Regions from separate parts of the Zoogloea sp. genome, predicted to be linked through region 1. Evidence: riboswitches for the same ligand, from Rfam matches in the RefSeq annotation. Region 1 holds a riboswitch; the other holds the start of a gene.
The links. A riboswitch is a leader RNA that binds a small molecule or an ion and turns the genes downstream of it on or off. The one in region 1 is predicted to bind S-adenosylhomocysteine.

Region 1 (3,409 bases):
CAACGACCGGATGGCCCGCGGGCTGCTTGATCGTCTGCGGGCGTCCCGGCCCAACGCCACTCACCCGACCGAGCGTTACGTCGGCTCCCTGCGCTGAGGTGGCGGGATGACGCGGGTACATTCGTCCGCGCCTAGTGCCTCGATCCATTCCAGCTGGCGCTCGAGCACCTCTACCGTCGCCTCCGACGGGTCGTTGCGGCGGTCCAGCAGGCGGCGGCGCAGTTCGTCCAGCGGGGCCCCGCAGGCGAGGATCGCGAAGTCGGCGCCGTGCTGCTGCGCTAGCGCGGCGAAGCTGTCGCGCTCGCTGCGCTTGAGAAATGCCGCATCGACGATCACCGACCAGCCGGCGTCGAGCATCTGGCCTGCCAGTTCGGTAAGGCGCGCATAGGTGCGGCGGGTTGCTTCCGGCGTGTAGATGCCGCCGGCCACGCAGGAGCGGCTGCTGGCTAGCGGGGCCAGGCCGAACAGGCGCTTGCGCTCCACGTCGGAACGCAGGCGCAGCGTGGCGGCGCCAGGGTCGGCGCGCAGCAACTCGGCACTGAGACTGCTCTTGCCGGAGCCGGACAGGCCGTGGGTGATCACCAGCTGCGGGCGCGGCGGCATGGTCAGGCGTTCTGCCTGGGCCAGATAGTCGTTGGTGGTGTCCGGCTGGCCGGCGAAGGCGGCGACTTTGGCGCGCACCATCGCCTTGTACACGGCGTAGAAGCGCAGCACAGGCACTGCATCGAAATCACCGGACTCGATCAGCCACTCATTCAGCAGCCAGGCGGCCAGGCCGGGCCGCTGGTGGTCGAGCAGGTCCACGTAGGTGAAGGCCAGCTCGGAGGCTACGTCGATCCAACGGAAGTCGTCGTTGAACTCGATGCAGTCGAAAGGGACCACGTCGCCGTGCAGCAGCACCATGTTGCCCAGATGCAGATCGCCGTGGCATTCGCGAACGTGGCCAGCCGCCTTGCGGGCCGCGAGTCGCGGCGCGATGCGCGCGAACTCGGTTTCGGTCCACGCTTCCAGCCGGTCAAGGCATGTGGTGGCATCTGGCCGCAAGCTGCGGATTGCGGTGAAGTTGTCGATGGCCGGCGCGCGGATCTGCTCTGGTTCGCCAAAGCGGCTGCCGGTGGGGGCCGTTGCCGCTGCACGGTGGAAGGCATGCACGACACGGGCAAGGGCCGACAGGTGCTCGGGCGTCAGCGCCCCGCGGGCGCAAACGTGGTCGAGGCGCTGGCTCTCCGCGAAGCGGCGCATCTTCACCGCCCATTCCCCGCTGTCGCCGATCGCCTCCAGGCCCAGGTAGAGTTCGGGTGCGAAACGCCGGTTGAGACGCAATTCTTCCTGGCAGAAGAACTGCCGGCGGGTTGCAGAACCGTAGTCGAGGAAGGGGAGGGTGATCGGCTTCTTCAGCTTCCAGGCGAAACCGTCGGCCAGCAGCAGCCAGGAAATATGGGTTTCGATGACTTCGGCACCAAGTTGTGCGCGGAAGGCCTCGAGCCAGGGTGGGAGTGGTGAGGACATGACAGGATTATCCCCCGCCCGTGCTATCGTCGCGACCCTCGCCGGAGTTGCCGCCATGACTGCGTTTGCCGATCCCTTCACCCATCGCTCCACCAACCTCGCCGAGGCCGAGGCACAGATCGCGGCGATCCGCGGCCTGCTGGACGCGGCCGGACTGGCGCACCGCAATCCACCGCCGGCGCCGACCGCCTGCTGCGGGCGTGGTTGCAACGGCTGCGTGTGGGAGGGCTTTTACGCCGCCCTCGGCTGGTGGCGGGATGACGCCCGAGAATTGCTTGCCGCTGTCGGCGCCTGAACGCTGCCCGATCTTGGCAGATGGACTGAAAACCCCGTAAAATCCGGCTCTTGCCGAGGAGCGTTGCGACCTGCGAAACACGTGGGCCAGGCTCGGCAATCATCAACGGCGCTCGCAAACCTTCCAGCCGGGTTTGCCGCGCCGTTCGCTTTTGCGTCGCTGCAGCGCATTTCTCCCGGCTGACAAATCCGTACCGAGGTAGATCCATGCAAGCCGACCGCACCGCCGAACTCCAGTCCGCCCTGACCCACCGCATCCTGATCCTCGACGGGGCGATGGGCACGATGATCCAGCAGCACAAGCTCGGTGAGGCCGACTACCGCGGCCAGCGCTTCGCCGATCATCCCAAGGACCTGAAGGGCAACAACGACCTGCTGGTGCTGACCCGCCCGGATGTAGTGGGCGGCATCCATCGGGCCTACCTGGACGCCGGTGCGGACATCATCGAGACCTGCACCTTCAACGCGACCCGCGTCTCCCAGGCCGAATACGGCCTCGCCGACGTGGCCTACGAGCTGAACGTGGAGGGCGCCCGCCTGGTGCGTCAGCTGTGCGACGAATTCACCGCGGCCAACCCGGCCAAGCCGCGTTTCTGCGCCGGCGTGCTCGGCCCCACGTCGCGCACCCTGTCGATCTCGCCGGATGTGAACGATCCGGGTTTCCGCAACATCAGCTTCGATGCGCTGGTCGATGACTACTATGACTCGGCCAAAGGTCTGCTGGAGGGCGGTGCCGACATCCTGCTGATCGAGACGATCTTCGATACGCTGAACGCCAAGGCGGCCGTCTTCGCCGTCGAGAAGCTGTTCGCCGACATCAAGCAGCGCGTGCCGGTGATGATCTCCGGCACCATCACCGACGCCTCCGGCCGCACCCTGTCTGGCCAGACCGCCGAGGCCTTCTGGAACTCCCTCAGCCACGCGCAGCCGATCAGCTTCGGCCTGAACTGTGCGCTGGGTGCCAAGGAGCTGCGCCAGTACGTGGAGGAGCTCTCCAACGTCTGCGACACCTTCGTGTCCGCCCACCCCAACGCTGGCCTGCCCAATCCGCTGTCGCCCACCGGCTACGACGAGACGCCTGAGCAGCTGGCCACCGAGATCGTCGAATGGGCGCGCTCCGGCCTGGTGAACATCGTCGGCGGCTGCTGCGGCACCTCGCCGGCGCACATCAAGGCGATTGCCGAGGCGGTGGCGTTGGTCACCCCGCGCAGCATCCCGCACATCGAGAAGAAGCTGCGCCTGTCCGGCCTGGAGCCCTTCAACGTCGGTCCGGAATCGCTGTTCGTGAACGTCGGCGAGCGCACCAACGTCACCGGTTCGCGCGCCTTCGCTCGCATGATCCTCGAAGGCCGTTTCGACGACGCGCTGGCGGTGGCCCGCCAGCAGGTGGAAAACGGCGCCCAGGTCATCGACATCAACATGGACGAGGCGATGCTCGATTCGCTGGCCGCGATGGATAAGTTCCTCAAGCTGATCGCCTCCGAGCCGGACATCTCCCGCGTGCCGATCATGCTCGACTCCTCCAAGTGGAGCGTCATCGAGGCCGGCCTCAAGTGCATCCAGGGCAAGGGCGTCGTCAACTCCATCTCCATGAAGGAGGGCGAGG
Region 2 (3,409 bases), on a different contig from region 1:
GTGGAGATCTACCGCCACGAACTGGTCATCCCGGTGCCCATCGTCGCCGGCAAGCCGCCCTTCGAACTGGAGGTCAGCAGCCAGGGCTGCGCCGACATGGGCATCTGCTACCCGCCGCAGAAGCAGAGCTTCACCATCGCCGCAGCCGGCACCGACGGCGGATCCGGCGGCGTCCTGGCCCACGCGCTGGGCAAGGCCGACACCCCCGCCGCCAGCACAGCACCGGCCTCCGCCGCCCCGGCAGACGACGGCCACGACGAATCCGGCCGCGTCGCCCGCCTGCTGTCCGGCGGCAGCACCGCCACCATCCTGATCAGCTTCTTCGGCTTTGGCCTGCTGCTGGCGCTGACGCCCTGCGTCTTCCCGATGATCCCCATCCTGTCCGGCATCATCGTCGGCCACGGTCACGCGATCACCAAGAGCCGCGCCTTCGGCCTGTCCACCCTGTACGTGCTGGGCATGGCGCTCACCTACGCAGCCGCCGGCGTCGCCGCCGGGCTGTCCGGCACGCTGCTGTCCGCCGCGCTGCAGAACCCCTGGGTGCTTGGCGCCTTCTCGCTGATCTTCATCGTGCTGGCCGGCTCCATGTTCGGCTTCTACGAACTGCAGCTCCCCATCGCGCTGCAGAGCCGCCTGTCCGACACTGTCAACCACCAGGGCGGCTCGCCCGGCGGCATCCTGCTGATGGGTGCCCTGTCGGCGCTGATCGTCGGCCCCTGCGTCGCCGCACCGCTGGCCGGCGCCCTGCTCTACATCGCCAAGACCGGCAACGCCGCGCTCGGCGGCGCCGCGCTGTTCATCATGGCCCTCGGCATGGGTGCCCCGCTGCTGCTCGTCGGCGTGCTGGCGCGCAGCGCGCTGCCCAAGCCCGGCCCGTGGATGGAAGGGGTCAAGCGCGCCTTTGGCGTGATGCTGCTGGGCGTCGCCATCTGGCTGGTCACACCGGTGCTGCCGAGCGTCGTGCCGATGCTGGCCTGGGCCGGCCTGCTGGTGTTCTCGGCGATCTACCTGCACGCCCTCGACCCGCTGCCGCCCCATGCCAGCGGCTGGCAGCGCTTCTGGAAAGGCTTCGGCGTGCTCGCGCTGATCGCCGGCGCGGCGCTGTTCATCGGCGCGCTGGCCGGCTCCCGCGACCCGCTGCAGCCCCTCGCCATCCTGCGCGCCCAAGCCGCCAGCGCCCCCGCTGCGGCCGAAACCAGGTTCCAGCGCGTCGCCTCGGTGGAAGAACTCGATCAGCTCCTCAAGACCGCCACCCGCCCGGTAATGCTCGACTTCTATGCGGACTGGTGCATCTCCTGCAAGGAAATGGAGCGCTTCACCTTCGCCGACCCGGCCGTCGCCAAACGCCTGGCCGGCTTCCAGCTCGTGCAGGCCGACGTCACCGCCAACAGCGACGCCGACAAGGCACTGCTGAAACGTTTCAATCTGTTCGGCCCGCCCGGCATCATCTTCTTCAAGGCCGGCGGCGAAGAGCGCCAGAATCTGCGCGTGGTCGGCTTTCAGGAAGCAGAAGTCTTCGGCAAGGTCCTCGACGCCGCCCTGTAGGGGCGAATTCATTCACCCTCACGGACGGTGGCGCCACCGCAGAATGAACGCGCTTACCTGATGCGCGGCAAAATTCTCAAGAAAATCAGCGTCGATCCGCTATAATTCGCGACCTGAATCGAGGAGCGCTGCAAGACTGCCGGGTGCAAGGCCCGCTGTCCCAGGCTCGATGTCGGTGCCGAGGGTTTTTCTCCCGTTCACCTGCAACCGCGCTCACCCGTCCATGCTTGTTTGCAAACCCGTGCCGGGCACGGGGAGACGCGGTGAGCCATCATCCCGAGCCACGCGTAGTCCCTTCCCGGCCACATGTTCGAGGAGTTCTCATGAACGCTGTGGCTGAAAAGTTCACCGATTTCGTTGTTGCCGACCTGTCCCTGGCGGACTGGGGTCGCAAGGAAATCCGCATCGCCGAAACCGAAATGCCGGGCCTGATGGCCATCCGCGAGGAATTCGCCGCCAAGCAGCCGCTGAAGGGCGCGCGCATCACCGGCTCCCTGCACATGACCATCCAGACCGCGGTGCTGATCGAGACGCTGACCGCTCTCGGCGCCGAAGTGCGCTGGGCGTCCTGCAACATCTTCTCGACCCAGGACCACGCCGCCGCCGCCATCGCCAAGGACGGCATCCCCGTGTTCGCCGTGAAGGGCGAGTCCCTCACCGACTACTGGGACTACACCCACCGCATCTTCGAGTGGACCGACGGTGGCTACTCCAACATGATCCTCGACGACGGCGGCGACGCGACCCTGCTGCTGCACCTGGGCGCCAAGGCCGAGAAGGACCTGTCGGTGCTGGACAAGCCGGACAGCGAAGAAGCCGTGGTGCTGTTCGCCTCCATCAAGGCCAAGCTGCAACAAGACCCGACCTGGTACTCCACCCGCCTGGCGCAGATTAAGGGCGTCACCGAGGAAACCACCACCGGCGTGCACCGCCTGTACCAGATGCACGCCAAGGGCGAGCTGAAGTTCCCGGCCATCAACGTCAATGACTCGGTCACCAAGTCCAAGTTCGACAACCTCTACGGCTGCCGCGAATCGCTGGTGGACGGCATCAAGCGCGCCACCGACGTGATGATCGCCGGCAAGATCGGCGTGGTGCTCGGCTACGGCGACGTGGGCAAGGGCTGTGCGCAATCCCTGCGCGGCCTCGGCGCCACCGTGTGGGTTACCGAAATCGACCCGATCTGCGCACTGCAGGCGGCGATGGAAGGCTACCGCGTGGTCACGATGGAAGAAGCCGCCGCGCTGGGCGACATCTTCGTCACCACCACCGGTAATGTGGGCGTGATCACCCATGACCACATGAAGGCGATGAAGAACAACACCATCGTCTGCAACATCGGCCACTTCGACTCCGAGATCGAAGTCGCCAGCCTGCGCCAGTACGAGTGGGAGAACATCAAGCCCCAGGTCGACCACATCATCTTCCCGGACGGCAAGCGCATCATCCTGCTGGCCGAAGGCCGCCTGGTTAACCTCGGCTGTGCCACCGGCCACCCGAGCTTCGTGATGAGCAACTCCTTCGCCAACCAGACCCTGGCCCAGATCGAGCTGTTCACCAAGACCGAGCAGTACCCGGTCGGCGTCTACGTGCTGCCCAAGCAACTCGACGAAATGGTGGCCCGCCTGCACCTGAAGAAGATCGGTGCCAAGCTCACCGTGCTCTCCCAGGCCCAGGCCGACTACATCGGCGTGCCCGTCGCCGGCCCCTACAAGGCCGAGCACTACCGCTACTAAGCTGGTCCTGCCCGTCGGCGCCGTGCGCCGACGGGCCCGTGAGGAAATCCCGTGCCGAACAAGACTCCCTTCTCCATCGAATTCTTCCCGCCGCAGACGCTGGAAGGCGTCGAGAAACTGCGCGCCAC

Region 2: linked by a shared signal. The riboswitch ahead of ahcY (adenosylhomocysteinase) and the one ahead of metH (methionine synthase) in region 1 are both predicted to bind S-adenosylhomocysteine.

What each region holds. Positions count from the first base shown of each region.
Region 1 is NZ_JAYSDK010000060.1:8,315-11,723, forward strand. It holds gene ACE3RX_RS22405 (hypothetical protein) at 1-97, shown strand, start outside; gene ACE3RX_RS22410 (AAA family ATPase) at 76-1,509, opposite strand; gene ACE3RX_RS22415 (oxidoreductase-like domain-containing protein) at 1,508-1,804, shown strand; S-adenosyl-L-homocysteine riboswitch at 1,854-1,925, shown strand; partial or broken gene metH (methionine synthase) at 2,011-3,409, shown strand, end outside.
Region 2 is NZ_JAYSDK010000021.1:27,377-30,785, forward strand. It holds gene dsbD (protein-disulfide reductase DsbD) at 1-1,545, shown strand, start outside; S-adenosyl-L-homocysteine riboswitch at 1,660-1,767, shown strand; gene ahcY (adenosylhomocysteinase) at 1,869-3,281, shown strand; gene metF (methylenetetrahydrofolate reductase [NAD(P)H]) at 3,333-3,409, shown strand, end outside.